3 regions of the Methylobacterium carpenticola genome follow, and region 1 is predicted to be linked to each of the others. Evidence: riboswitches for the same ligand, from Rfam matches in the RefSeq annotation. Region 1 holds a riboswitch; each other region holds the start of a gene.
The links. Region 1 has a riboswitch for cobalamin ahead of ACE101_RS19330 (CbtB domain-containing protein). Riboswitches for the same ligand answer to the same signal wherever they lie in the genome.

Region 1 (9,624 bases):
CCCGGCGAGGTCCGAATCGGTGAAGGACAGGACCACCACGTCGCCGGGCGACTGGCCCAGATCCACCGCCGCCTCGCCCTCGTCCAGGGAGACCGTATCGATGCGCAGGAGATGCATCAGGCGCCACCCGCGAGTTCGGTCCGTCCGAACGGGAGATGCTGCACGGTCCAGCGCCGCGCCGCGGGCTCGGGCATGCGATGCCCTCCTGTTCCAAGGCCGGGTTCGAGGTCCTCGGCGCCGCCCCGGGACCCCGGCAGAGGGCGAGACGCCCGCTGCACGCCCGTCATCCTACCCCTTCAGGGCCGTCGCGACCGCATCACGGTCGAAGCCCGACAGGCCGATCACCACGAGGCGCCCGTCGCGCGGCTCTCCGGCCCGCCAGGGGCGGTCGTAATGGTGGGCGATGCGCCGGCCCACCCCCTGCACCACCAGCCGCATCGGCTTCTCGGCCACGGCGCAGAAGCCCTTGATGCGCAGCACGCCCGGCACCTCCGCGGCCCGCGCCACCCGGGCCGCGAGATCGTCCGGCGAGCCCGCCGCCGCGACCGGGACCGCCACGCTGTCGAAATCGTCGTGGTCGTGGTCCTCCTCGGTCTCGTGGTGCGAGGGGCGCGCCGCGAGGTCGCCCTCGGCCGCCGCGTTGAGGCCGAGCAGCACCCGCGGGTCGATGGCGCCGTGCGCCGTCTCCACGAGCTTCACCGCCCGCGGCAGGTGTCCCTCGATCTCGGCCCGCACCCGCGCGCGGCTCTCGGCATCGAGGAGGTCGCCCTTGTTCATGACCACGAGGTCGGCGCAGAGGAGCTGGTCCTCGAACACCTCCTCCAGCGGGTTGTCGTGGTCCACCGCCTGATCGGCCGCGCGCTGGGCCCGGAGCGCCTCCGGGTCGTCCGCGAAGGCGCCCGCGGCCACCGCGGGCCCGTCCACCACCGCGACGACGCCGTCCACCGTCACCCGCGAGCGGATCGCCGGCCAGTTGAAGGCCTGCACCAGGGGCTTGGGCAGGGCGAGGCCGGAGGTCTCGATCAGGATGTGCTCCGGCGGCTCGGGCCGGTCGAGCAGACGGTTGAGGGCGGGCACGAAATCGTCCGCCACCGTGCAGCAGATGCAGCCGTTCGGCAGCTCCACCACCGCGTCCTCGTCGCAGCCCGGCACGCCGCAGGAGGCGAGCAGCGAGCCGTCGAAGCCGACATCGCCGAATTCGTTGACGATGATCGCGAGGCGCCGGCCGTCGTTGTGCTCCACCACGTGGCGCACGAGCGTGGTCTTTCCCGCGCCGAGGAAGCCGGTGACGATCGTGCAGGGGATCTTCTGAAGCAGGGTCATGCGGGAAACGGGGGGATGCGGGCGACGACGCCCTTGCGGAAGGCTTCCGGGCGCTCGCGCCAGGGCACGATGCCGTCGGGCGTCGCCGCGTAGCGCGGCAGCCCGTCCCGGAGAATGGCGGCGGCGTTGGCCGGGTCGAGATCGCCGTAGACGTAGGTCCAGCGGCCGGGCGAGGCGACCGCGACCGTGCAGGGCCGCTTGCAGACCGAGAGGCATTCCACCGGCTCGACCCGCACGGCCTCGCCCGTGAAGGCTTCGGCGAGGGCGGTGTGCAGCCGGGCCCCGGCCCGCGGCCCCTCGGGCGGATCGCCCTCCGCCCGGCAGGTGGTGCAGACGTAGAGGGTGACGCTCATGCGGCCACCCGTCCGCGGCCGGTGCGCTCGCGGGCGACGGCGTCCCAGGCCCAGCCGAAGGACAGGCCGAGCACCGTCCAGAACACGAAGGCCACCGCGAGCGAGCGGGCCGCGAACTGCGCCGCCACCGCCGCCGGCAGCGCGCCGCTCTCGGCCACGTGCGGCGCCCCCCAGGCATGCGGCGCCACGATCAGCGCGAGGCCCGCCGCCGCCGCGACGGCCCCGCCGCGGATGGCGATGAGGTAGAGCCCCGCCGCGGTGGCGAGCGCCGTCGCGACCCACCACGCCTGCCGGAGCTCCAGCGCCTCGCCGCCCATGCCGGGCAGTTCCGGCGGCAGGCCGACCGCCGGGGCGAGGCTCGCGGCGAGGAAGCCGCCGATGGCGAAGCGCAGGGCTTCCCCGCGCGTGATCGTCCGTCCGGTCGCCAGCAGCACCGCGCCGAGGACGAGCGCGTAGCCGACCCCGCTCACCAGCGTGGCGAGCGCCGTGAAGGCGAGCCGCGGCAGGCCGGGCGCCGGCTGCCACTCCGAAGCCCCGGCATCCGGCGCCGTGCCGGCCGGGGCATGGCCGGCGCCGTGCTCGGCATGGGCGAGAACGATGAGCGAGGCCGGGCCGGGCTCGGGGGCGGTCAGGCCCGCATGGTTCTCGTACTTCTCCGCTTCGAGGATGAGCGGCGAGGTCAGGGCGAATTGCAGCCCGGACGCCACGCAGGCGGCCAGGAAGCCCGCGACGAGGGCCGCGGAGATCAATCGGATCGTCATGGATGGGATTCCCGCATGGCAAGCGCCCGCCCGGCGCATGGGGCGCCGGGCGGGGCCAGCACTGACGTGAGCGTGCGAGCGCTCAGTGGCAGGGGAAGTTGTGCGCGTGGCGCCAGTCGTGCGCGGCGTTGTGCAGCGCGACGGCCGGGGAGAAGCCCGACACGAAGAGCAGGCCGAGCCCCAGGACGGCGGCGACGAGCACCGCGGTCAGCCGTTCGCCGGCGAGCGCGGGGGAAAGGGTACGGGTGACAGCGACCATGACGAACTCCTGCCGCCCCGCCGGCGGCGTTGAGAGACAGCGGGTGACGGCAGGTCTCCTGGCTCGCGGCGTTGATGAAGTGCCCACCGCCTTCCCGGATCGCTCCAGTGGCCGATGGCGGGCATGCGCGCCGCTCACAGTTGCGGGGGCAGCCGCGGCTTCGGGGCTGACACCCCGTCCCGCGTTCCCTTTTCACCTCGTCGCCGAGGCACCGTCGCGGCGGAAACTAGCGGCTCGGACCCGGGCTTGCAATCGGCACGGGCTCGGCCGAAGGGAATCGCGGCTTGGATTTGTGGGGGAGACCCAAGGTGGCGAGTGACGCAGCGGCCCTGCCCCGCCTGACCCTGGTGCTCGGCGGCGCCCGCTCGGGCAAGAGCGCCTATGCCGAGCGGCTCGTCCAGGCGGCGGCGGCGCCCTGGATCTACGTCGCCACGGCGCAGGCCTACGACGACGAGATGCGGGCCCGCATCGCCGAGCACCGGGCCCGCCGGCCCGCGGGCTGGGAGACCCGCGACGCGCCCCGCGACCTCGCCGGCGCGCTCGGCGCGGCGGAGCCCGGGCGGCCCGTGCTGGTCGATTGCCTGACCCTGTGGCTCACCAACGCGCTCCTGGCGGAGGCGGATCTCGCCGCCGAGACCGGGGCGCTCGTGGACGCTTGCGCGCGGCACGCGGGGCCGCTGGTGCTGGTCTCGAACGAGGTCGGCTTCGGCATCGTGCCCGACAACGCGCTGGCCCGGCGCTTCCGCGACGAGGCCGGGCGGCTGCATCAGCGGCTCGCGGCCATCGCCGACCGGGTCGTCCTCGTGGTGGCGGGCCTGCCGCTCGTCGTGAAGGGAGAGTGAGGATGGAGACCGAGGAGGAGGCCCGGCACCGGGCCAAGATGGCCAAGCGCAAGGCCGTTCAGGACGCCGAGGTCGCGGGCAAGACCATCGAGAAGGGTCTGCTGATCGTCCATACCGGCCCCGGCAAGGGCAAGTCGACGGCGGCCTTCGGGCTGATGCTGCGGGCGCTCGGCCGCGGCTGGCGCGTCGGCGTGGTGCAGTTCATCAAGGGCGCGTGGGAGACCGGCGAGCGCTTCGCCCTCGACCGGTTCGGCGATCAGGTGGCCTGGCACACGATGGGCGAGGGCTTCACCTGGGAGACCCAGGACAGGGCGCGGGACGTGGCCGCCGCCGAGGCCGCCTGGGCCCAGGCCCGGCGCCTGATGGAGGACGAGAGCATCCGCCTCCTCATCCTCGACGAACTCAACATCGCGCTGCGCTACGAGTACCTGCCCCTCGCCGAGATCGTGGCGGTTCTGGGCGCGCGCAGGCCGGATCTGCACGTGGTCGTGACGGGCCGCAACGCCAAGCCCGACCTCATCGCGGCGGCCGACCTCGTGACCGAGATGGCCCAGGTGAAGCACCACTTCGCCGCGGGGGTGAAGGCGCAGGAGGGGATCGAGTTCTGAGCCCCCTGCGCTTTTGCGGCGGGATGGCCCTGCCGGGCCGCCCCGCTCACGCATCGCGGCTCAGAGGCCGTTGAACTTGTAGCTGAAGCCCGCGCGCACGAGGTTGCCCTCGGTGTGGTAGCGCGCGTTGTAGGAGCCGGTCGCGCCCGGCAGGCCGACGTTGTTGATTAGCACCGTGCGGTTGCCGAGGTCGTAGTGCAGGTACTCGGCCTTCAGCGTCACCGCCGCGGTCTGGACGCCGACGAAGCTCAGCAGGTTGAGCCGGGCGAGGAAGCTGTCGGCCGGGATGGCGTACTCGATGCCGCCGCCATAGGCGTAGCCGGTCTTGAAGTCGGTGACGCGGCCCGTATAGGCGAGCGCGCCGGCCGGGTTGAAGAAGGTCGCGCCCGTGGTCACGTCGCCGTAGGCGAGACCGCCCATGCCGAAGATGAAGAACCGGTCGAAGGCGTAGCCCGCGCGGCCGACCACCGTGCCGAGCCAGTCGAGGCCCTGCTGGTAGGCGCTGCCGAACACCGGAACCGTCGGGCTGAGATAGCCGCGGTTCTTGGCGAGGTCGGTCCAGGCCCAGTCGGCCTGGAGGCCGACCACGAAGCCGTTGCCCGGCGTGAACTGATAGTTGTAGCCGAAGCCGCCGCCGATATTGGCGAAGCCGTCGACCTCGGTGTTGATCACCGGGGCCCGGCGCAACGCGGCGACGTTGCCGATGGTGAGCGGGTCGTTGCCGGTGGTGGTGATGCGCTGGCGGTCGGTGAAGACGTAGTCGGTGTGGAGGCCGGCGTAGAAGCCCGTCCACGAGAAGACAGGGATCGGGATGATGGCCGGCGGCGGGGCCGCGCGGGCGGGCAGGTCGGCCGCGGCGGCGGCACCGGCGAGGAGCGCCGTGGCGGCGCCGGTCAGAAGAGCAGTCTTGAGCATCGGCGCACGTCCGGGTTGATTGCACAGATGCTGCATAACTACCGTGAAGCGTGGCTTTTCCCTATGGCGGGCGCGCAACAGCGCCCGCGCAAGTGACGGTTTCTCACCATGGGATCGGTCTGCTAAGCCTGCGCGCCCCGCCCTCCGCCCGGACGATCGCCGATGACCGCCCGCACCCTGATGATCCAAGGCACCGGCTCGGATGTCGGCAAGTCGCTGATCGTGGCCGGCCTCGCGCGGGCCTTCGCCCGGCGGGGCCTGCGGGTGCGGCCGTTCAAGCCGCAGAACATGTCGAACAACGCCGCGGTCACGGCGGATGGCGGCGAGATCGGGCGGGCGCAGGCGCTCCAGGCGCGCGCCGCCGGGGTCGCGCCCACCGTTCACATGAATCCGGTGCTGCTGAAGCCCCAGAGCGAGACCGGCGCGCAGGTGGTGGTGCAGGGCCGCCGGGTCGGCAATGCCCGGGCGCGGGAGTACCAAGCCTGGAAGCCGCGCCTGCTCGCCTCCGTGCTCGACAGCTTCGCGCGGCTGCGGGCGGAGGCCGATCTCGTGCTGGTCGAGGGGGCGGGCTCGGCCTCCGAGGTGAACCTGCGGGCGGGCGACATCGCCAATATGGGCTTTGCCCGCGCGAGCGGAACGCCCGTCGTGCTCCTCGGCGACATCGACCGCGGCGGGGTGATCGCGAGCCTCGTCGGCACCCGGGCAGTGCTCGACCCGGAGGATGCCGCGATGATTCGCGGCTTTCTCGTCAACCGGTTCCGGGGCGACCCGAGCCTGTTCGCGGACGGCATGGACCTGATCGCCGCCCGCACCGGCTGGACGGCGCTGGGCCTGATCCCGCATTTCCCCGAGGCCGCCCGGCTCCCGGCGGAGGACGCGCTCGGGCTCAAGGGTGCGGAGCGTCCCGGAGCACGGGTGATCGCGGTGCCGGTGCTGCCCCGCATCGCCAATTTCGACGATCTCGACCCCCTGCGGGCGGAGCCCGGGGTGAGCGTGGTGCTGGTCGAGCCCGGCCGCCCCCTGCCCGCCGAGGCCGATCTCGTCCTCCTGCCGGGCTCCAAGACCACGATCGCGGATCTCCTCGCGTTCCGGGCCGAGGGCTGGGACATCGACCTCGCGGCGCATGTGCGCCGCGGCGGCCGGGTCCTCGGCCTCTGCGGCGGCTACCAGATGCTGGGCCGGCGGATCGAGGATCCGCACGGGATCGAGGGGGCGATGCGCGCGGTGGATGGCCTCGGCCTCCTCGACGTCGCCACCGTCATGACCCCGGACAAGCGCCTGGCCGCGGTGACCGGCACGAGCCTGCCGGACGGCACGCCCTTCTCCGGCTACGAGATGCATCTCGGCGAGACGCGAGGGCCCGATGCCGCGCGCCCGCTCCTGCGCTTCGCGGATGGCCGCACGGACGGCGCCATCTCGGCGGATGGCCGCGTCTTGGGCACCTACGTCCACGGCCTGTTCGCGGATGACCGCCAGCGCGCGCTCTGGCTCGGCCGGCTCGGCACCGCCTCCTCCGGCGACGCCTACGAGGCCGGGATCGAGGCCGTGCTCGACCGCTTGGCCGAGCACCTCGAACGGCACGTCGCCTGCGACGCGCTGCTGGCCCTCGCGGCGGGCTGATCGGACCGGGCCGCGGCTGCGGCAATGGCGACCCCGGTAGGGCTCGAACCTACGACCTGCCGCTTAGAAGGCGGCTGCTCTATCCAGCTGAGCTACGGGGCCGATCGCCGACATGGGGCCGACGGGAATTCAGAAGCCACGGCCCGCAGCCCCGGTCAAGGCCCCGGATCACCGGCGGATCGGTCACGCCCGGCGCGGCGCGGTCCCGGGCCTCACGCGATGTGATTGCCGGCCTCGCAGCGGGTGAAGGGCTGGTTGGTCTTCACCTGCTCGCCGCTGGCGACCATGCTCATCGTGGAGGTGTGGGTGTGCCCGAACACGTCGGCGTAGGTCACGTTGCCGAGAACGTAGAGGCCGAGTTCCCCGGTGAGCAGCCGCTCCGCCGTGCCCGCGGCGTTGGTGATGTCCATGTGCTGCAGGATCGCCCGGCCCTCCCGCGCGGCCAGCACGAAGGGCCGGCCGTCGGCCGGGGGCGCCTCGGGTTCCGGCAGGTCCGAGGCCGGGAACGGCAGCACCGCGAGGGTGATCCGGGCGAGCAGATCCAGCGCCGGCGTGAGGCCGTGATTGCGCACCTCCACCCGGATGACGAGTTCCTGCCCGGGTGCGAAGCGGTGGAAGGAGACCGCCGCCACGTCGACATAGGCGCGCAGCTGCCGCTCGCTCATCTCGCGCTGATAGTGGGTCGCGGCGGAAGCGGCCTGCGCGAGATCCGTGACCAAGCCGAGCTGCCGGCGTGAGAACCGACTGAGCGTCCCGCTCAGCCGAGCGAGGAGGCCGCAGAGCAGCACCAGCAGGACGGCGATCCCGAGCAGCAGGAGGCCGTTCGCGTCGAGCCGCCGGAGCGCGTTCAGGCCATCCGCCACGCCGGTCCCGAGCGCCGCCCAGGCGGCAGCCCAATCCGGCATGTGAAGAGCGAGGTCGCGCATGGGCTCGCATCGGGCAACGCAACGAACGGTTCGACGAGCAGAGTGGCACCCCTATTCGTCGTCATGGACACCAGAATACCCAATCGTGGCCAATGATCATCCACGATTGATAGTAAACACGGCAAGAAGGGACGGCCGGCAACCATTCGCCCTGGTCGCAATGCAGCCGGGCGGGCACGATCGGCTGAGATCAACGATGCCGATCACGCGATGTTCGGCGGGACCGGCCACCTCGCGGGGCCGTAGCCGCGAACCGACGATCCGTTCACCGCAGCGTCGCATGACGCTTCGGGCGGACCCGGGCAACCGTGCTCCCGGAGCGCCGCGCCGCGAAATCGTCCCTGAACACCTCGTCGTAGACCATCGTTTGCACGAGCGGATTCGACGGGAACGCCAAATGGTCGGAGAAGCCACCCGTGCCGTCGCCGAGCCGGATGTTGTCGGCCCCCATGATCTGACCCTGGGCAGCGCCGCCGCAGCTGTTCATGTAGATGTTGACCGCCCTGATATGCGGGCTGGCATCGACCTCGGACCCGACGCAGTACGGGTCCATGCCGATCATCTTCACGTCGATCCCGCTGGCCGCAAGGCGGTTGGCGGCCCGGGCGGCCGATTGCGACCCCATCGAGTAGCCGACGATCACGATGCGGGCCTGGGGATTGGCGAGCGCGTCGGCGGCCATTTCCTCCCAATCGTACCAGTTCCCTACCCGGATGACGGTGCTCGGCCGCAGCTCGCCGATGCGGGCGGCGAAATCGTCGATGCCGGACGAGGTGAGCCGGTCTCCGAGGCCCCGCATCATGTAGAGGCGCACGGGGCGCGCGTCCCGGGCCGCCGACCCGGCCGCTTCGCCACGCGCCTGATGGGCCGTGGCTGCGGCGATCGCCATCGCGATGATGATAGAACGGCGCATCATCAACATCCCTGACCGGCGTCGAAGGGCTGCGTGTTCCCCCCGGAATCGCGGCGCCGTCGTCGTGCAGGCCGGGCCTGCGGTTCGTCGGCGACGGTTGTTCGTCGGAGTGATAGGACAAGGAAGTGCTTCCGCAAGCGCTGCGTGCCCCTTTCACCGGCGATGGCGGTGGAGAGGCGCGAAGCGCCTGCGGCAGCGGTGCAGCGCGGCGCGAGCGCGGATCGTCGGGACGCCGCGTCGCGGTCAGGGAGTTACGACACGGCGAGCGCCGCCTGGATCCCGTCGAGGAGAGAGCCGTCCTCGCACGGTTTCTCCACCACCTGCCGGAAGCCGGCGCGGGCCGCCTGCCGGCGGAGGTCGTCGGTGAGCCGCCCGGTGATCAGGATGGCGGGCAGCGCCACCCGGCGGCTGCGCAGCCGGTCGACCAGCTCGACCCCGTTCATGTCCTTCATGTGGTAGTCGATCACGAGGCACCCGGTCCCCGGCAGGCCGGCATCGCACAGGAGATGCGCGGCGTCCTCGTAGAGCCGCACGTCGAGCCCTTCGAGCTCCAGAGCGAACTTGAGAGCGTGGCGGACCGCCTCGTCATCGTCGACGATGAGGACCGGCCCCGTGAGTGGTGGCATGGTGCGGGCGGTTTCCCAGTCGGCTGCGAGGGATAGGCCTCCGCCCGGGACGGCGCCTTGATGTGCCTCAACTCGCACCGGCCTCGCCGGAGGGTCAGTCGGCGGCGGAAGTGTCCTACCGCTCCTGCCCGGCCGTCAGGGCCATGCGCACCAGCTCCGAGAGGCTGCCGGCCTGCATCTTGCTCATCACGTTGGCCCGGTAGATCTCCACCGTCCGGTGGCTGATGCCGAGGTCCTGGCCGATCACCTTGTTGGCCTTGCCGGCGACGAGTTCGTCCAGCACCTGCCGCTCCCGGTCCGAGAGCGAGGCGATGCGGCGGCGGATGGCCGCCGCGGCCTCGTCCTGGCCGGCGCTGCGCCGCGAGCACTCCAGCGCCGCGCGCACGGCCGCGAGGAAGACCTCGTCGTCGAAGGGTTTCTCGATGAAGTCGACCGCCCCCTCCTTCATGGCCGCGACGGCCAGCGGCACGTCCGCGTG
Region 2 (9,624 bases), 3.5 Mb from region 1:
GCGAAGATCACGCAGGTGCGCGCCCAGGCGGGATCGCCGAGGAAGTCGATGTTGCGCTCCAGCAGCCCGAGATGGCGCAGCGACCACGAGATGATCGAGAACTGGCTGTCGAAGATCCACCAGAAGGCCAGCGCCGAGAGCACGGTCGGCACCACGAAGGGGATCAGCACGATCGAGCGCAGGAGCGCCTTGAAGGGCAGCCGCCGGTTGAGGAGCAGCGCGAGGTAGAGGCCGATCGCGAACTTCGCCACCGAGGCGACGATCGTGTAGAGCAGCGTGTTGAACACCGAGAGCCAGAAGACGCCGTCGTCCCACAGCCACTCGTAGTTCTCGAGGCCGACGAAGGCCCCGCCCCGGCCGATGCGGGTGTCGGTGAAGGAGAGCCAGATGCCCTTCACCAGCGGGTAGGCGAGGAACAGGAGCAGGATCAGCGCCGCCGGCAGCATGAACCAGAAGCCGAGCCAGCCGCGATGGGCGCGCAGGCGGCTCCAGGCGGAGGCGCCGGCCCGGGCGGGGGCGACCGGACGGTCGAGGGCGAGGTCGGCCATGGGGGCCTCCAGCGACGAGAAGAGGAACGGCGTCCCGGGACCGGCCGCGCCCCTCCCGGGAGGGGCGCGGCCGGTCCGCTCGGGGCATCAGGCCGAGCGGAAGATGCGCTGGGCCTGCCGCTCCGCGGTGCGGATGGCGCCCTTCGCGTCCTCGCGGCCGGTGCAGTAGGCGGCGAACATGTCGACGATGACGAAGTCGGCGAGCACCGCCGCGATCTTCTCGCTCACCGGGGCGAGGCCGCCCGCCGCCAGCGTCCGGGTCGAGGCCTCGCCGAACACCTTGTTCTTCGGGTCCTTCGTCCAGATCGGGTTGTTGGCGTAGGCGTTCAGCGGATGGCAGAGGTAGCCCTGCGCCGCTTCCAGCCACGCATTGTAGTTCTGCGCCTCCAGCGCGAAGGCCATGAAGGCTTTGCAGGCGTTCGGCGACTTCGTGTAGGTGTAGGCCAGGATCGGGAAGGCGAGCTGGAACTCGGTCGGCTTGCCGGACTTGCCCACGGGGAAGACCGCGTGGTCCATGTCCTCGGCGATGTCCTTCTTCTCGGTCTTGGCCGCGGCGTAGATCGAGATGCCGTTATTGGTCAGGTAGAGATCGCCCGACAGGAACGCCTTGTTGTTCGAGGAATCGTTCCACGAGACCGTGCCGGGGATGAAGGTCTGATAGAGGTTCTTGACGTATTCCAGCGCCTTGGCGGTCTCCGGCGAGTTGATGATGATCTTCTCGTTGGCATCGACGAGGTAGGCGTCGTGCGACCACAGGGCCCAGTGCAGCCAGGAATTGCCGTCGCCGGTGGCGTGACCGAGCGCGAAGCCGGCCGGGGTGTTGTTCTTCTTCATGCCCCGGCACAGCTCCAGGAAGCCGTCGAGGTCCTCCGGGAACTTGCTGAACCCGGCCTTCTGCATGGCCGAGATGCGGTAGTTGAGGTAGCCGCCGTTGAAGGCGAGCGGGATCGCGATCCACTTGCCCTTGACCTTGCCGTAGGCCTCCGCCGCGGGCACCCAGCCGCCGTACTTCTTGCCGAGGTAATCCGCGACGTCGCCGACTTCCAGGCACTTCGACGGGAACAGGGCCGGGAAGGAGTAGAGGCCCCAGACCATGTCCGGCCCCTGGCCGGTATTGGCCGCCACCGACGCCTTGGGCTGGATGTCGTCGAAGGATTCGCTGGTGACGCTCACCGGCACGCCGGTCGCCTTGGTGAAGGCGTCGACGAGGCGCATGAAGGCCTCGTCCTCCGAGGGAATGAAGCGCTTCCAGCGCAGCAGCTTCAGGGAGGCGCCGGCCTCCGGCTTCCACTGGTTCTCCTGCGCCCAGGCACGGGCGAAGCCGTCGAGGCCCGCAGCCGCGGAGAGGCCGAGCGCGGCGCCCCCTTTCAGGATCGAGCGACGGTCGAAGGACGTCATCTGGCGTTTCTCCCGATAGTGCCGTGCGGGGTCGTTGCCCCGTGCTCGTGTCGTATCCGTATGGTCTGCGACGGGCGGAGGGATCTGGCGCCCCTCTCGCGGGAACGATCCGCCGGGCCGCCGGGGCGGCCCGGCGGCCTCACTGCAGGCGACGGCCGCTCTCGGCGTCGAACAGGTGGACGAGGGCCGGATCGGCCGTGATGGCGATGCGCTCGCCCGGGCCGGCGGCGATGCGCTCGCGGAAGACGCAGGCCATGTCGCGGCCGACCTCCTTCACGACGTCGGTGCCCGCGCCCTGCCCGGGCGGGCGCACCAGCACCAGGGTCTCGGACCCGGTGGGCTCCACCACCGCCACCTCCACCGGCACGCCGGCCGGATCGAGGCGCACGTGCTCGGGGCGCAGGCCGTAGACGGCCCGCAGGCCCTCCGCCGGCCGCGCGCCGCGGGTCGGCAGCGGCAGGACGAGGCCGCCATCGGTGCGGAAGCTCGTCCCCGTCACCGTGCCCTTCAGGAAGTTCATGGCCGGAGAGCCGATGAAGCCCGCCACGAACAGGTTGTCGGGCCGGTCGTAGAGGTCGAGGGGCGCGCCGATCTGCTCGACCACGCCGTCATGCATCACCACGATCTTGTCGGCCATGGTCATGGCCTCGATCTGGTCGTGGGTGACGTAGACCGTGGTGGTGCGCAGGCGCTGGTGCAGCTCCTTGATCTCCGCCCGCATGGCGACGCGCAGCTTGGCGTCGAGGTTCGAGAGCGGCTCGTCGAACAGGAAGACCTGCGGGTCGCGCACGATGGCCCGGCCCATGGCGACGCGCTGGCGCTGCCCGCCCGAGAGCTGGCGCGGGTAGCGGTCGAGGAGCTTCTCCAGGCCGAGGATCGCGGCGGCGCGGTTCACGCGCTCGCTGATCTCCTCCTTCGCCGCCTTCCGCAGCTTCAGCGAGAAGGCCATGTTGTCCCGCACGGTCATGTGCGGGTAGAGCGCGTAGTTCTGGAACACCATCGCGATGTCCCGCTCCTTGGGCGGCACCGCGTTGACGACCCGCGACCCGATCCGGATCTCGCCCGCCGTGATGTTCTCCAGCCCCGCGATCATCCGCAGGAGCGTCGACTTCCCGCAGCCCGAGGGGCCGACCAGGATCACGAACTCCCCGTCCTGGATGTCGATGGAGACGCCGTGGAGGATCGGCGTCGTGCCGAAGGATTTCTGTACGTTTCGAATCTCAAGTCCGGCCATCGCCTCGTTCCTCCCGTCGGTCAGGCCCCGGCCCGGAACGGCCGGCGGGGGAAGTCGACGGAGCGGCAGCGCTGCCACAGACAGGCGACAGAGGCGTGACGACGCGGTGCGTCGAGGCTCATGAGGTTTCCTTCCCTGGCGTCCGGGCGGCTTGCCGCCTCTCGTCGTTCGGGGCCATCATCGGTTGGCGAGGGCGCGAGATCAAGCGCCCCTCATCTGCATCCATCGTCGGATGCCGCGCCGGAAGCCGAGGAGACGCGCTTGAAGTCCACCGATCTGTTGATGCTGCGTCCGATGATGCCGCTCGTCACCGAGAATCTGGAGCGCCTGTTCACCCTGCACCGGGTCGAGCCGGGCGGGGATCCCGAGCGGCTGATCGCCGAGGTCGGGCCGCGGGCGAAGGGCATGGCGGTGAGCCACGTGCGGGTGGACGGGGCGCTCCTCGACCGGCTGCCGCAGCTCGAGATCGTCGCGAATTTCGGCGTCGGCTACGACACGATCGACGCCGCCGAATGCAACCGGCGCGGCGTGATGGTGACCAACACCCCGGACGTGCTCACCGACGAGGTGGCCGATCTCGCGGTGGGGCTGCTGCTCGCCACCGTGCGGCAGATCCCGCAGGTCGACCGCTACCTGCGGGCGGGGAAGTGGCTGGAGAAGCCCTATCCGCTCACCGGCACCCTGCGGGGGCGGCGCGTCGGCATCCTCGGCCTCGGCCGGATCGGGCGGGCCATCGCCCACCGGCTGGAGGCGTTCGGCGTCGCGATCGCGTATCACGGCCGCAGCCGGCAGCCGGACGTCGCCTACCCCTATCACGCGACGCTCCTCGACCTCGCGCAGGCGGTGGACGTGCTGATGGTGGTGGCGCCGGGCAGCCCCGAGACCCGGGGCATCGTCAACCGGGAGGTGCTGGCGGCGCTCGGCCCGGAGGGCATCCTGATCAACGTCGCCCGCGGCAGCCTCGTCGACGAGGCGGCGCTGATCCAGGCGCTGGAGGACGGCACCATCCAGAGCGCGGGCCTCGACGTCTTCGACGACGAGCCGCGGGTGCCGGCCGGGCTGATCGCGCAGGAACACACGGTGCTGCTGCCGCATGTGGGCTCGGCCTCCACGCATACCCGCGCGGCGATGGGCCAATTGGTTGTGGACAACCTCGTGTCGTGGTTCTCGGGCAAGGGACCGCTGACGCCCGTCGCCGAGACGCCCTGGCCACGGTCGGCGCCGTGATCCCGCGCCGCCCCGTCCTGGCGGCCCGCGGCGCCCTGGCGGCCGGCGCGGTCGTGGCGGCGGGCGCCGCCCTGGCGGTCCCGGCCGCCCGGGCGGATCCCGCCCGGCCGCGCACCGACGCGGAGGCGCAGGGCACCTGGACCTTGTCCCTCAACGGCAGCCACCGGCGCTGCGTCGTGACGCTGACGGGGGAGGCCGTCGCGGGCGGCCACGCCCTGCGCTTCCCGGCGGGCTGCCGGCGGGCGCTGCCGGTGCTCAACGGCCTCGCGGGCTGGCGGCTGGAGGACGGGGCGCTGCGGCTCCTCAGCGCGGAGGCGAAGGCGGTGCTCGACTTCGCCCTGACCGAGACCCCGGGCCCCCTCAAGGCGGAGGTGGGCCCGGCGGAGACCTACGGCCTCGAACCCGAGGGGCCGCGGGCCGCCCCCCCTCTCCCGCCCCCTCCCCCGCCGGTCACGCCCGCCGCCGCCACCCAGGCGGCCCCCGCGGCGGACGCCCCGGTGGCGGACGGGGTCGCGGGAGTCTACGCGCTCGACCGCTACGCCGAGAAGGATACCTGCCGGCTCGCCCTCGATCCCGGGGGCCTGCGGGTGCTGGAGGGCTGCCGCGACCTCGGCCTCACGGTGTTCGATCCGGTCTCCTGGCACTACGAGACGGGCCGGATCACCCTGGTCGCCCGGCGCGGGCACGTGGTGACGCTGGTTCCGGAGAGCGAGGGCCGCTGGCGGCGAGAGCCGCAGGCCGGCACCGCCTTCATGCTGCGGCGGGTGACGCCGTGACCCGCCCCTGACCTCGCTCCTTGGCCGGCGGGATGCCGCGCCCCTCTCTCACCCTCGCGAGATCACCCCATGACGCCCTTCACCTTCCAGACCTGCCCCAACATCCTGTTCGAGCCCGGCGCGAGCGCGAAGCTGCCCGGGATCATCGGATCGCTCGGGGCGCGGCGCGTCCTGCTCGTGACCGACCGGGGCGTGCGCGGCGCCGGCCTGACCGCGGCGGCGGAAGCGGCCCTCGCGGCCGCCGGCCTCGCCGTCACCGTCTACGACGCCGTGGTGGCCGATCCGCCCGCCGCCGTGATCGAGGCCGCGGCCGCGCAGGCCCGGGCGGAGGCGACGGACCTCGTGCTCGCGATCGGCGGCGGCTCGGCCCTCGATACGGCGAAGCTCGTCGCCTATCTGGCGCGGAGCGACGAGCCCCTCGAATCGCTCTACGGCGTCGGGCTGGCGAAGGGCCGGCGCCTGCCCCTGATCCTCGTGCCGACCACCGCCGGCACCGGCTCCGAGGTGACGCCGATCTCGATCGTGACGACGCCGAGCGACGAGAAGAAGGGCGTGGTCGCCCCCGCCCTCCTGCCCGACTGGGCGGTGCTCGACCCGGATCTCACCCTCGGCCTGCCCGCCCCGGTGACGGCGGCGACCGGCATCGACGCGATGGTGCACGCCATCGAGGCCTATACGAGCCGGCACCGCAAGAACCCGATGTCGGACCAGCTCGCCCGCCAAGCCCTGGCGCTGCTCTCGGCGCATATCCGCGCGGCCTGCCGGGACGGCGCCGACCGCGCGGCGCGGGGCGGCATGCTGCTCGGCTCGATGCTCGCCGGCATGGCCTTCGCGAACGCGCCGGTCGCGGCGGTGCACGCCCTCGCCTATCCGATCGGGGCGCTCTTCCACGTGCCGCACGGGCTCTCGAACGCCCTGGTGCTGATGGGGGTGATGCGCTTCAACCTGCCCGAGGCGCAGGGCCTCTACGCGGAACTCGCGCCGATCCTCGATCCCGCCGCGGCCGGGCTCGCCCCGGCGGAGGCCGCGGCCCGCTTCGTGGAGAGCCTCGGGGTGATCTGCCGCGAATGCGGCGTGCCGGCTTCCCTGGCGGCGGTCGGCATCGGCGAGGCGGATCTGCCGCGCCTCGCCGCGGATGCCATGAAGCAGACCCGGCTCCTCGTGAACAACCCGCGCGAGGTGGCCTACGCGGACGCCTTCGCGATCTACTCGGAGGCCCTGGACGGGCGCAGCCGCGCGGCGCCGGAGGCACCCCGCTCCTGAGGAGCCCGTCAGAGGACGAGCAGGACCAGAACCTCGGTGACCAGCGAGGCCGCGACGGCGATTCCGAGCAGCGTCAGGGTGGGCAGGTCGCCCGCCCGCGTGCGAACCGCCGGGCGGGCGGGCGGCACGGGCAGGGTCAGGACGTGAGCGGTCATCGGAGGATCCTCGACAGGGACGGCCGGGATGGCGTCGTCGGGGATCGTTCTCACCGGCCGGGCACGCCGCCGCCTTGATCCGGATCAAGCCCCGGCACCGGCACCGGGCAACGATTGACCCCAACCTTCCCCTGAGGCTAAGCTTCGCGGCGACGGTTCCCCTCGGGGATCAAAAGGGAACGTGGTGAGGGCGCAGGCCCGAAGCCGCGGCTGCCCCCGCAACTGTGAGCGGCGAGCCCTCCATCACGACGTCACTGGGGCCATCCCTGGGAAGACGATGGGGGGTGCTGACCCGCGAGCCAGGAGACCTGCCGTCAGCCGTGGTCACACGCGAGCACGCCGGGCGGGGTGTCCTGGTGGGAGCCGGATCGGGCGCGAAGCGGCCGTGCGGCTGCGTTCGCGGTGACGTGCCACACCCGTCCTCCGCCCGCCGTGACCGCTGCCGCCCGCCGACCCGAATCCCGAACCGATGCCGCAGGGCGATCGGCCAGGGCTGCCCGTCGGTCCCGGGTATGTAACTTTATAACGTTACATCCCTTGCCAGCTCGGCTACGGAAGGGGACGACGGCCCGCTTCGGATCCCCCATGCCCGCGCTTCGCGCCTCCTCCCCGCTCTTCGCCCTCCTCCTCGCCGCGCCCGCCGGCGCGCAGGAGATCGCCCTCGACACGATCGACGTGGCCGGCCGCTTCCGCGAGGGTCCGCCCCCCGGCCTCGCCCTCGAGACGCCGGCCCGCTCCGGCAGCCGCCTCGGCCTGACCCCGCTCCAGACCCCGGCCAGCATCGACGTGATCTCGGGCGAGACCATCCGCGCCCGCGGCCAGACCACCATCGCGGATGCGGTGACGCAGAACGCCACCGGCATCACCAGCATCGCGGCGCCCGGGAACGGCAACCTCTCCTTCACCAGCCGGGGCTTCGCCGGGGCGGGCTCGGTGCAGCAGCTCTACGACGGCACGCGGCTCTATGTCGGGGCGGGCACCGTCACCTTCCCGTTCGATCCCTGGTCGGCGGAGCGGATCGAGGTGCTGCGCGGCCCGGCCTCCGTGCTCTACGGCGAGGGCGCCATCGGCGGCGTGATCAACGTGGTGCCGAAGAAGCCGGTCTTCACGCCCGTGAACGAGGCCCAGGCCGCCCTCGGCTCGGACGGCACGGCGCGGCTCGCCCTCGATTCGGGCGGCCCCATCGGCGAGGCGATGGCCTATCGCGTCACCGTCAGCGGCAACCGCGCGGATGGCTGGATCCGGCCGGACGGCGATTTCCGCAACCTCGCGGTCTCGGGCGCGGTGACGCTCCGGGCCGCCCCCGACCTCAGCTTCACCCTCTCGCACGACCTCGGCACCAACGAGCCCGCCCGCTACTGGGGCTCGCCGCTCATCGACAACCGCGTGCCGGAGCGCATCCGCTTCACCAACTACAACGTCCAGGACGCGCGCATCGCCTGGCTCGACAACTGGACGCAGCTGCGCACCGAGTGGACCCCGAGCGCGGATATCACGATCCGCAACACCGCCTACCGGCTCTCCACCGAGCGGCACTGGCGCGACGTGGAGCAGTACACCTACCTGCCGGCCACGGGCCGGGTCAGCCGCAGCGACTACATCGAGATCCTCCACCATCAGGAGCAGGTCGGGAACCGCTTCGACGCCACCTACCGCCACAGCCTCTTCGGCCTGCCGAACACCGTGGTGGCGGGCTTCGACGTGAACCACGTCGCCTTCGCGCGCGACAGCAACACGCCCTTCGACGGCGAGACCACCGTCGATCTCCTGCGCCCGGTGCCGGGCTCCTTCCTCAACCTCGCCGGCACCCGCCGGGACATCATCTCGCGGATGAACCAGGCCTCGGTCTTCGCGGAGGACCGGCTGGAGCTGACGCCGCAGCTCGCGCTGATCTCCGGCGTGCGCTTCGATTCCCCCACCGTCACGGTGGAGCGGCCGCTCGCCGGCACGGCCTTCACCAAGACCTTCGAATCCCTCAGCTACCGCTTCGGCGCGGTCTACAACCCGGTTCCCGACCTCGCGCTCTACGCGCAATACGCCACCGCGGCCGATCCGCTGGGCAGCCTGATCACCACGAGCGTGTCGCAGGCGCAGTTCAACCTCGCCACGGGCGAGCAGATCGAGGCGGGCGCGAAGGGGATCTTCGCCGGCGGCCGGGGCGAGTGGACGCTCGCCGCCTACCACATCGCCAAGGACAACCTCCTGGTGCCCGACCCCGACCGTCCGACCGTGTCGCGGCAGGTCGGCCGCCAATCCTCGCGGGGCGTCGAGGCCGCCCTGGCCTTCGCCCTCGACGATCACTGGCGGATCGAGGCCAACACCGCCCTGCTCCAGGCCCGCTACGACGCCTTCTCCCAGCCGGTGAACGGGACCGTGGTGTCGTACGCCGGCAACGTGCCGGTCGACGTGCCGGAGCGCGTCACCAATGTCTGGGTCGCCTACGCCTTCGCCCCGGGCTGGGTGGCGCGGCTCGGGATCAACAATGTCGGGCCGGTCTTCAGCGATTTCGCCAACAGCGTGCGCCGGCCGGGCTACACCCTGGTCAATGCCAGTCTCGACCGGCAGGTGACGCCGGATTCACGCCTGTCGCTGCGCGGCTACAACCTCACGGACAAGATCTACGCCGTGTCGGGCAACACCAATTCCTGGCTCCTCGGCCAGCCGCGCTCGATCGAGATCGCCTATCTGGTGCGGTTCTGACGTGCCGGTGCGCAAACGCCTGAAGCGCTGGCTGCATCTCGGCCACCGCTGGCTCGGCATCGCGACCGGGCTGTTCTTCGCGGTCTGGTTCGTGTCGGGGCTGGTGATGCTGTTCGTCGGCTTCCCCGCCCTCACGGAAGCCGAGCGGCGGGCGGCCCTGCCGCCCCTCGCCCTCGACGCGGTGCGGATCGGGCCGCAGGAGGCGCTGGCGCGGGCGGGGGCCACGGCCTTCCCCGCCGCCCTCGCCCTTTCCATGAGCGGCGACGAGCCGGTCTACCGCCTCGTCGGCCCGGATGGCCGCCGGCAGGTGCTGTCCGCGGTCA
Region 3 (9,624 bases), 3.9 Mb from region 1:
CGGCCGAGAGGAGCCAGACCACGGCGTCCCAGGCCGGTCGCCGGCTCAGCAGGAACAGGAAGTCGAAGCTATGCGGCGCGTTGAATAGCCACCGGTATACCCGTGAGGAGCGATCTGCCCGTCCGAGGATCTCGCCCGTGACAGGATCGATGTGGAACCACGTTGCGTCCGGATCGTCGAACTTCACGCGCAGCACTGGAAGGCGGCGCTGTTGGTGATGGGAGTACCAGTAGGCATCCTCCTCGGTCAGCAGCACCGTCTCGGTGATTGAAGCCTCTGGCAGCAGCCGCCGGGCCGCCTCTGCGATCCTCACACTTTCACCATCCACGGCACCTGACACCGGCGAGCAGCAGACGACCGGCGGGTCCTCTCGGCAGGTGAGGACGGCGCGAGCCTGCCCCGTCTGCCAGCCGAACCGCACCTCGGCGAGGGCACGGCACGCGGCGGTACGAACCCGATCCAGGTCCAGGTTGAAGCGAGGCTCGACCACCCCCGCGTAGCGCTCCAGCATCGCCTGCGTGGGCGCGCGCGGACCAAACCAGCGGTTCGGGTTCATCGACAGCCAGCCGCTGACGATGAAGGTCACGAGCGTCAGGCCGCCGACCAATCCGCCGAGATGGTGCCATACGGCCCAGCCGCGGTAAGGGGAGATCAAACCGGACGCGTAGCGTCGCCGAACCCGCACGCGCAGCAACCCGACCCACAAGCCGGTGATCGCCCCCACGATGGCAACCCCGGAGACCCAGAGCACCACGTCCCGCCACAGCTCCGCCTGCGCCCGCAGCGGCGTAACGTAGATCCAGTGTGGGATCGCGCCGAGCCAGTTCCAGAACCGCTCCTGCCCGGAGGTGTCGAGGGCGATCTGGCCGGTTCGGGCCGACACGTAGAGCCTCGTGCCGTGAGGGTCACCGAGGGCCACGAGGTGGAACGGCCGCAGCGCGTTGTAACGCGCGGTCACCGACCACTGGTCGCGATCGACAGCGCCAAGGAGCTGGGGCCGCACCGCGCGAGGATCATGCCTGGCGACGGCGAGCGCCACCTCTGCCTCGATATTGGTGACCGATCGGCCATCTGCCGCCGAGACGGTGTGCTGTCCGCCATCCCAGGCCACGATCCGGTAAACGGGCTCCCGGTCGAGCATCGCCAGGCGGAGCTCGCGCGGGAAGCGGGTTTGCCCGGCCGCGCTGAGAGCGGCCTCGGGGGAGAGGGTGACACGATCCCACGCGAGACCCGGCAGGGCTGCGCGCCGCTCGGCTTCGGTCAGGGCCGGAAAGCCGACGTACATCATCACCACGCCGGACACGAACCAGATCACGAACAGCAGGCAGGTGGCGATCCCGAGCCAGCGGTGGCCAAGGTACAGCCACCGCTTCAGGCGCTTCACGACCCGGCGCATCGCAGCTCAGAACGCAATGTTGTAGGCCACCTCGACCGAACGAGGGCGGCCCAGCAGCCAGTAGGTGGACCCGCCCGTGACCGGGTAGATCGTGTCGAGCAGGTTGTAGACTCGCACGCTGAAGCGCGAGGTGTCCGTGACGCGGTAGTCGAGGCTCGCGTTCACGACCTCGTAGGCTGGCCGCCGCACGGTGTTGGCGAAGTCGCTGAAGGTTTCTCCGACAAATTGCACGCCGGCCCGCGCCTCCCAGCGTGGCGCGAAAGCCCAGGACAGCCAGAGATTGGCCACGCGCTCCGGCACGTTGATCGGCTGCTTGCCTGCGAAGTTGACCGCAACGCCGCCAACCGCCTGTTGGAAATCGTCGTACTGCGCGTGCAGCAGGGCGAGGTTGCCTTCGATGCGCCAGTTCTCCCACAGACCGAGAGATACGAAGGCCTCGACCCCGTGCGAAGACTGGCTGCCGACCTGGATCGCCACGGTCGGGCGCTGAGGGTCGACGGTGAGCAGGTTGTCCTTCTTGATCCGGTAGCCTGCGAGCGTGAACTCGCCCCGGCCGCCCCAGAACACCTGCTTGTAACCGACCTCGACCTGCTCGCCGGTCGAGAGTTCGAAGTCCTTCTGTGCGAGTGACAGCGTGATGAGCGAGTTCACCGGATCGACGGCCGTGGCGTAGCTCGCGTAGAGCGAGCTGTCGGGCATCGGGTTGAAGACGACGCCGAACCGGTAGCTGACCGCACTAAAATCCTTGGTGAAGTTGGCGGACGGGTTGCGCAGATCCTCGCGGCGGACGGTCGGGGCATCGTAGCGCACGCCGGCGATCAAGGAGAGCTGATCCGTGACGATCAGCCGGTCCTCTGCGAACAGCGAGTACTGGTCTGAGGTGGTGGCGTAGCCGGGACTGGTTCCATTCACCCGAAGGAAGATACCAGGCGAGAAGACGTAAGGATTGACGGTGCTCACGCCGCCGTAGGGCGAGTTGTTGGTGTGCAGGAAGTCGATGTGGTTGACATCGAAGCCGACCACGAACTCGTTCTTGAACCCGAACAGATTGCCGCGGAATGCAGCATCGAAGCGGTTGCCGATCTGCTCCTGGTCGTGGAAGATCTCGATGTAGTCGGAGCGCCGGATCAGGCCGGTCGCCGGCACGAAGGCGTAGGTCTCGACGTCACGCCAGCGGCGGTTCGAGGTGAGATGATAGGCGGTGTTGCGGATAGTCACGTCCGCACTGGGGGTCCACTCGGTCTTGAGCTGAGTCCAGTTGTCCTTGAAGATGATCCGGCTGTCATCGACGTTGTAGTTGTTGAACCGGGTGCGTGGATCGACACGCCCGCCGATCAGCGGGGTGCCGAAGTAGCGCAGCGGCTCCTGGTAGCCGTAATCGTGCGAGAGCGTGAAGGCGAGGTCGGGCGTGGCCTGGAACAGCAGCGCGCCGGAGATCGCGAGGTTGGAGAACTCGCCGTTCTGCCGCAGCCAGCCGTCGGCCTGGTTGCCGCTCACGTTGAGGCGGTAGAACAGGTTCTCGCTGACCGGACCGCCCGAGTCGATGGCGAGGCGCTTGATGCCGTCGGAGCCTACCGCGGCGCGGGCCTCATTGATCGGAACGAGGGTCGGCTTCTTGGGCACCACGTTGATGATGCCGCCGATGGCGCCGTCACCGTAGAGCACGGAGGCCGGACCACGCAGCACCTCGATGCGGTCGACGTTCCAGGTGTCGAACGGATACGTGATGGTGCCAGCGCCGACGTAGAGCCGGGTGCCGTCGTAGAGCTGCATCACCGAGTTGACGCCGGCAAAGCCGCGGGCGGTGTAGGAGCCGAAGCCGTTGCCGGGCGCGCCGATCGTGGTGATGCCGGTGGCATTCTGGGTGACGGCCTCCTGCACCGTCTCCTGCCCGCGCTCGCGGATCTTCTGGCCGGAGATGATCTCGATGCTGGCCGGCGTCTCCAGCGGCGAGAGGTCGAGGCGGCTGCCGCTGCGGTTCGGCGTGGCAAGATTGAGCCCGGCTGGCGCGGCCGTGTAGGGGGTGGGTGCCAGCAGGTTCACGCCCGACCTCTGGCCTGCGACCGTGATCTGGTCGAGGGCCATCACGCTTCCGCCGGATGCCGGTGCCTGCTCCTGGGCATGCGTGCCCACTGGAGTGAAGATCGCAGCAGCGGTCGACAGGAGCAGCGCCGCCTTCACGCGCGCGCACGGCGGAGAAACAGCCTGGGGGAAGAGCGAGAACACGGGCGAGCCTCGGGCAACGGCAGTGGCACGTCACCGCGAGCAAGGTCGGGCGGGCGCGATGGCCCGCTTCGACACCCGTCAGGACACCCCGCCCGACGCGTTTCGCGTGTGACCACGGCTGACGGCAGGTCTCCTGGCTCACGGGTCAGGGCCTGCCATCGTCTTCCCGGGTGAGGCACCCAGTGACGCTGGTGATGGCAGGCTCGCCGCTTACAGTTGCGGGGGCAGCCGCGGCTTGGGGCATGAACCCGCACCGCGTTCCCTTTTGATCCCCGAGGGGAACCGTCCTGATCTGTGTTGCAGTCGGGTGTCTGACGGTCAACGGCATCCCGTAAGATCTGCTGGTGTGTGCCCCGCAGGGCACATCGCATTGATGTCCAGAAAACGACGGGACACTGCTGGCGAATTCCGGTGGGCGTGCACGATGTCGGGGAAGGGCAAGTCGGCTGGGAAGCGGTCGGTGCTGATGACCACGCTGCGGTGGCAGTCTGGCACGTAGCAGAACACGGCCGCTGTGGTATCGCCCTGCGCGCGCAAACTGCCGATCGTGGGCGGGGCGATCTCCCGGCCCTGGCGGTCGTAGGCACGGCGGGGATTGCGGCGTGTCATGCTCGCAGCAGTAGGCTCGGCGCGTTGCGCGATGATGGCGTGCGCGGACTACTCGGCCATCGCCGAGCGGACGTGGCCGACGAAGTTCGAGATGCGCACGCCGCGCTACACGACGCCGCTGCCGAGGTGCTGATGATCATGGCTGGCTCTGCACATGCGGTCGATCACAGCAGGGCGAGTAGACTGAAATTCAGTGTAAAAGTCAGGATTTGATCTGTCGGACAGTGTCAGGTTGAGGCGCGATCAAGGGGAGAGTAGTGCTCCTGCAGCAAGCCATTTTCGGCCTGAAAACCTCTGGCTTGGTTCGGTCAGGCGGTCAGGCCCCGAAGCCGCGAAGCGGTGCGCCGCAGGCGCAGGGCTTGACGGCGTGACCGCACGCCAAGCCATCCTCGGTCGGGCTGAAGGGAAGTGAGGCTGACACTGTCTGTCTAATCAAGTTCAGGATTTTACAATTGCAGGCTCATGATGCTGCCGACTTGTCCAAGTGCAGGTAGGCGGGGTCGAAGTCAGCCACCGCCACCAGCCTCTTCCAGTTCAATATCTCCAGTGAACGCCCCTGCCAGCTGATCAGCTGCTCCGCACGCAGGGTCTGCAGCGAACGGTTGACGTGCACCGTCGAGAGCCCGACTGCGTCGCCTACATCGGCTTGTGTGAGCGGGAACTCGCAGCGGTGATCCTTGGCCAAGCCGGTGGCGCTTAGCCTGACGTACGTCTCGCAGAAAAGGTGGGCGATACGGCCCAGCGCACCGCGACGACCCAGCCCGATCACCCGCTGCTGGTAGATCTGCGCGTCGATCAGTGTCTCTCGCCAGAGTGCCGCTGCAATCGTGGGGCGAGCAGCTATCAAAGTACGAAAGGCCTCGTGCGGGATGCAGGCGACTCTAGCGTGGGTCAGGGTAGCCAGAGCGCAATCTGTTGCGTGCAGGTACAAGGCATGCAGGTCGGGTACTTCGCCCGGAACATGCAACGAGAGGATCTGCCGCCTGCTGTCGCGCAACACCTTGCAGCGGATGAGCCAGCCCTCCACCAAAAGGTAGCAGTTGGACGGGCGGTTGCCTTCCTGAGTCAGATCCTAGCGTGCCCAGAGCACCTTCTCGTGGAAAGGCAGGCGTTCAAGAGCCAGTCGATCCTCGTCCGAGAGATTGGTGTTGCTCTCCAGTTTGCGGATCATTCGAGATGAGGGCGAGATCGATGACGCACTCATAGACCACCCACAGTGCAGGGACGTGGCGCGTTCTCTCCGATCAGATGGGCGCGAGAACGCGGAGGGGCGTGAACTGGTCGACCACCGATCAGATATTAGCGTCGCCTGTTCATCTCTGCCAACCTCGGCTGAACGACTTAAGCTACCCTCGCCAGCAGGATCGCCGTCCGGACCGCATTGCGGCGCGCTGCCTCGCTCATCTCCTCGTCTGCCAGCACGTCGGTGGCCCAGCGGTTGGCCAGCACAGCCGCAGTGATGTCGAGGGTGATGCCGTCTGCGATCTGTCGCGGGCCGAGTGTAGGGTCCGCGAGGTAGCCAGAGACAGCCGCGTTCAAGTCTTCATCGCTCACGAGGTTCGCCTTCAGGAGTTCGCCGAGAGTGCGTTGGTCAGCCATCGGGCCGATCTAGCGCGCGAACTCCCAGACGGGGATGCCCCGGTGGTGGACCGGTTGCTCCTTGTAGACGGTCCAGATGTGCTTGCGCATGCGCTCGGCCGTGACCTCGTGCACGGGGTAGGAGCACGGGATCAGCACGCCGCACCAGTCGCCGCGGATCGCGCCTGACTTCGGGTGCACGCTGAACAAGGTGAGGGTGTCCCACCCAAATGCATCGGCCTGGGGCCCGAACTCGTCCACGAAGCGGCGGGCGTTGGTCAGGGTCGTGATCCACTCCTCCGGCTTCAGCCCGGGACAGGGCGGCTGGCCAGGCGAGAGGCTGGCGAGGCCCTGGCTCCAGGCCAGGACAGTGGGCGAGAGGGTGGTGTCGAGGAGAGCTGCAGCGGTCATGTCCGCCAGCTACGGCCGCCAGCTGGCGCGAGGGTGTCAGGACGTTCTCAGCACAGCAGCCGTCTCGCCGGCTCCAAGGGCGCTGGTGGCGCGTTGCCTCCGGTGTCGAGGGTCGCGCCATGATCGACTACCTTGACGAAGCTGCCGACCTGGTACGGGCCGACCTGCACATTGCCGAGGGCGAACAGCGCATGCTCGACCTCGCCGGGAGCATCGAGCGGAGCCGCACCGCTGGGTGGGACACCACAGTGGCCGAGAAGACGGTCCATCTGATGCACGAAACGATGGAGCAGTGGTGGATCCACCGGCAGCTGATCGCAGCCACCCTCACGCGGCGTGGATGATCAAACGATGCCGCGTAGACCCCCTCGGAGAGAGGTGCGGGCCGGGCGCGTGCTGGTGTCGAGATCCCAGGCGCCCGACCCGCAGATGACGCTGTCCGCCTGCGCAAACCGAGAGGAGAGCGAGCAGCACCATGCGCCCTGTGTCGCGTCGATCGTGCGGGCTGTCGCTCACCCAGGTTGAGCGTAGCGTTGCGGGCCGGGCGCCCCCCGGGAAGATCCTTCCACCCGGCCCGCTGTGAGCCGCCCGTGCACCGAACCGGCAGGATGGTCACGAGCAGCACCACAAGCGACGTGTCGCCCAGAGCGCCGCCGGCCGTCCCTTACAAAGATAAACGTGGCTGCGCGAGCCTGGCACGTGTTGGTGCTGAGGCCCCATGCGCCCGACCCGCTGTCCCGCGTCGGGGGGGGGCCGGCCGGCACGGAACACGGGCAGCCTCGCACGACCCGCGAGGGGGTTCCCCCACAAAGAGCAGGGAAGTCCAATCACCAGTTGGCGCGCCGTTCGGGTAGTCCTACAGACTGTTCGATATCCATCCGCACTCTGTACACTGTATGTCCCGCCAACTTGATCAAATAGGACACGAGTTCGATCTAGCTCAACACGAGTGAGCGGGGGTTGCAGCACGAGCCGGGTGTCACAAGGGAGGGGTCCGACACCCGGCCCGCTGTCCCGCAGCAGGAGCGGGTGGACAGTGCGGAACGGGGAGAGCCTCGCACAGCCCATGGGGCGGCTCCCTGACCAAGATCAGGACAGGAGGTGCAGCACGGGCCGGGCATCCTCGCTGTTTGGGAGAAGGGTTCAGGCGCCCGGCCCGCCGTTCCGCAAGGAGCAGAGTGCGGAACGGTTGGAGCCTCGCACGAGCCGCGGGCCTGTTCCCCCACAAAGATCAGGGCAGTACAGCCGCCCGCCCGCGCGGCCCCGCCGGAGGCCGATCAACTGAGCCTCGATTGTGGGCCGGCGCAGGGCGCCCACGAGGACTTCCGAACTGTGAGGTTCGACGACATCGTTTCAACCTCGCCGTCCGCGCTCCCGGCTGATCTGGCATCCTGATTGCTGGTTCTGCTGTGGAGCTGTGGGCAGCGCGGCACGCGCTGTCCATCAGATCCCCAGCTAGGAGATGTTCGGTCCCGCAGTGTGGTGGTACGACTGCTGCCGCATGGAGGGACGCGCTATGGGACAGGTTCTCCACGGCAGCGCCACGACGACTGAGACGGTCCGTCGGGCAATCCAAGCTCGTCAAGAAAGCGTGAGAGCCGCCGCCAAGCGCTACGGGGTCAGCCCCACCACCGTGCAGAAGTGGCGCTCCCGCCAGACCAGCAGCGATGCCCGGATGGGCCCGAAGGAGCCCCGCTCCAGCGTGCTGAGCCTGGAGGACGAGGCGGTCATCGTCGCCTTCCGGCGCCACACCCTTCTGCCGCTGGACGACTGCCTCTACGCGCTCCAGCCGACCCTCCCGCACCTGACCCGCTCCAGCCTGCACCGCTGTCTGCAGCGTCACGGCATCAGCCGACTGCCCGATGTCGATGGCGACAAGCCCAAGCGGTCGCGCTTCAAGGCCTACCCGATCGGCTATTTTCACATCGATATCGCCCAGGTCAGCACCGAACAGGGCAAGCTCCACCTGTTCGTGGCCATCGATCGCACCAGCAAGTTTGCTTTCGTTCAACTCCACGAGAAGGCGACCCAGCGGATCGCCGCGGCCTTTCTGCACGACCTCGTCGCGGCGGTGCCCTACACGATCCACACGGTCCTCACCGACAACGGCATCCAGTTCACCGACAACCGGCCGGTGGACGAGGAGGCCGAGGCCGCAGCGGCAGCCTATTGGGCCGCACGCGATGAGCCGCGCATCTATCGCTGGCATTCGTTCGCGTGGGCCTGCGAGCAGACCAGGATCGAGCATCGCCTGACCAAGCCGCGCTGTCCGTGGACGAATGGCCAAGTTGAGAGGATGAACCGCACCATCAAGGACGCCACGGTCAAGCGCTACCACTACGCCAGCCACGACGAGCTGCGGCAGCACCTGCAGCTGTTCGTCGATGCCTACAACTACGGCCGTCGGTTGAAGACCCTGCGCGGCCTCACGCCCTACGAGTTTATCTGCCAGACCTGGACGAAAGAGCCCGAACGCTTCAGGCTCGACCCGTCACACCACATCCCGGGACCGAACATCTAGTGCGGAGCCGATACAGAGTTGGCCAAGGCCATTCTGGGATGATTGGAGTTCCACGCCCGGAACGGCGACGCCGGCGTCGTCTGCTGGCGCTGCAGCAGCGGTCGGCGGCTCAGAGCCACCGGCCCAGGTGAAACGATCTCGCCAGACCCTACAGCTGATCCCGCAGCAGGTCGCAGCCGACCTTCAGGCTCAGCTCACCAACGAGCTTCAGGCGGCCCAGAAGCTCCGTCCTGTCTCGGCCCGACCACCACGCCCATAATCGCTCTTACGCGACTCCGCCGCCCTCGCGCGCACGAGCCGGATTGTCTCGCGGCGGGCCCTCACATGGGCCGCGCTGTCGGCCCCAGGCATCCTGCGGACTGGGGGATCCACGCCATGTCCGCACTGATCGTGATGCTCGCCGGTGCCGCCGGTGCCCTGGCGCTCGTCGCCGCCGCTCATCCGCGCGCCGAGCGCCTCTGGATCCGTCGGGTACGGTGATGAGCGGGCAGCGGCTGGACTGACAGGACATCTCCAGCCGCTGCTAGCCCGTGATCAGGCGGCCTGCTTCTGCCGCGGCTGCCGCGCCCGGCCGAGGCCGATGGTCTTGGCCAGCTCGGAGCGCTGCGCCGCGTAGTTCGGTGCTACCATCGGGTAGTCGTGCGGCAGGCCCCACTTCTGGCGGTACTGGTCCGGGGTGAGGCCATGCTTCGCCAAGTGGCGCTTCAGCGACTTGTAGGGCCGCCCGTCCTCCAGGCTGATGAGGTAGTCCGGCGTCACCGTCTTCTTGATCGGCATCAGCGGCGTGAGCGGAGCGGGCTCGGCCGCCCGTGGTGCGCCTAGGGCCGCGACGGCGCGGTGCACGTCCGCGATGAGCTGGCCGAGCTGCGCGGCCGGCACGACA

Region 2: linked by a shared signal. The riboswitch ahead of ACE101_RS03190 (TonB-dependent receptor) and the one ahead of ACE101_RS19330 (CbtB domain-containing protein) in region 1 are both predicted to bind cobalamin.
Region 3: linked by a shared signal. The riboswitch ahead of ACE101_RS01435 (TonB-dependent receptor) and the one ahead of ACE101_RS19330 (CbtB domain-containing protein) in region 1 are both predicted to bind cobalamin.

What each region holds. Positions count from the first base shown of each region.
Region 1 is NZ_JBHZEO010000001.1:4,119,893-4,129,516, reverse strand. Features, by position in the region: gene cobN (cobaltochelatase subunit CobN) at 1-117, opposite strand, end outside; gene cobW (cobalamin biosynthesis protein CobW) at 289-1,323, opposite strand; gene ACE101_RS19340 (DUF1636 family protein) at 1,320-1,676, opposite strand; gene ACE101_RS19335 (CbtA family protein) at 1,673-2,437, opposite strand; gene ACE101_RS19330 (CbtB domain-containing protein) at 2,520-2,696, opposite strand; cobalamin riboswitch at 2,727-2,927, opposite strand; gene cobU (bifunctional adenosylcobinamide kinase/adenosylcobinamide-phosphate guanylyltransferase) at 3,005-3,538, shown strand; gene cobO (cob(I)yrinic acid a,c-diamide adenosyltransferase) at 3,541-4,146, shown strand; gene ACE101_RS19315 (outer membrane protein) at 4,207-5,061, opposite strand; gene ACE101_RS19310 (cobyric acid synthase) at 5,224-6,681, shown strand; tRNA gene ACE101_RS19305 (tRNA-Arg) at 6,707-6,783, opposite strand; gene ACE101_RS19300 (hypothetical protein) at 6,894-7,607, opposite strand; gene ACE101_RS19295 (hypothetical protein) at 7,873-8,529, opposite strand; gene ACE101_RS19290 (response regulator transcription factor) at 8,772-9,146, opposite strand; gene fixJ (response regulator FixJ) at 9,262-9,624, opposite strand, start outside.
Region 2 is NZ_JBHZEO010000001.1:665,883-675,506, reverse strand. Features, by position in the region: gene ACE101_RS03225 (carbohydrate ABC transporter permease) at 1-548, opposite strand, end outside; gene ACE101_RS03220 (ABC transporter substrate-binding protein) at 636-1,946, opposite strand; gene ACE101_RS03215 (ABC transporter ATP-binding protein) at 2,086-3,180, opposite strand; gene ACE101_RS03210 (2-hydroxyacid dehydrogenase) at 3,442-4,407, shown strand; gene ACE101_RS03205 (AprI/Inh family metalloprotease inhibitor) at 4,404-5,183, shown strand; gene ACE101_RS03200 (iron-containing alcohol dehydrogenase) at 5,253-6,446, shown strand; gene ACE101_RS03195 (hypothetical protein) at 6,455-6,601, opposite strand; cobalamin riboswitch at 6,739-6,931, shown strand; gene ACE101_RS03190 (TonB-dependent receptor) at 7,187-9,301, shown strand; gene ACE101_RS03185 (PepSY domain-containing protein) at 9,309-9,624, shown strand, end outside.
Region 3 is NZ_JBHZEO010000001.1:264,752-274,375, forward strand. Features, by position in the region: gene ACE101_RS01430 (PepSY domain-containing protein) at 1-1,396, opposite strand, end outside; gene ACE101_RS01435 (TonB-dependent receptor) at 1,403-3,481, opposite strand; cobalamin riboswitch at 3,729-3,924, opposite strand; gene ACE101_RS01440 (hypothetical protein) at 4,230-4,364, shown strand; gene ACE101_RS01445 (Crp/Fnr family transcriptional regulator) at 4,692-5,300, opposite strand; gene ACE101_RS01450 (hypothetical protein) at 5,573-5,830, opposite strand; gene ACE101_RS01455 (hypothetical protein) at 5,840-6,220, opposite strand; gene ACE101_RS01460 (hypothetical protein) at 6,340-6,564, shown strand; gene ACE101_RS01465 (IS481 family transposase) at 7,737-8,741, shown strand; gene ACE101_RS01470 (Ros/MucR family transcriptional regulator) at 9,276-9,624, opposite strand, start outside.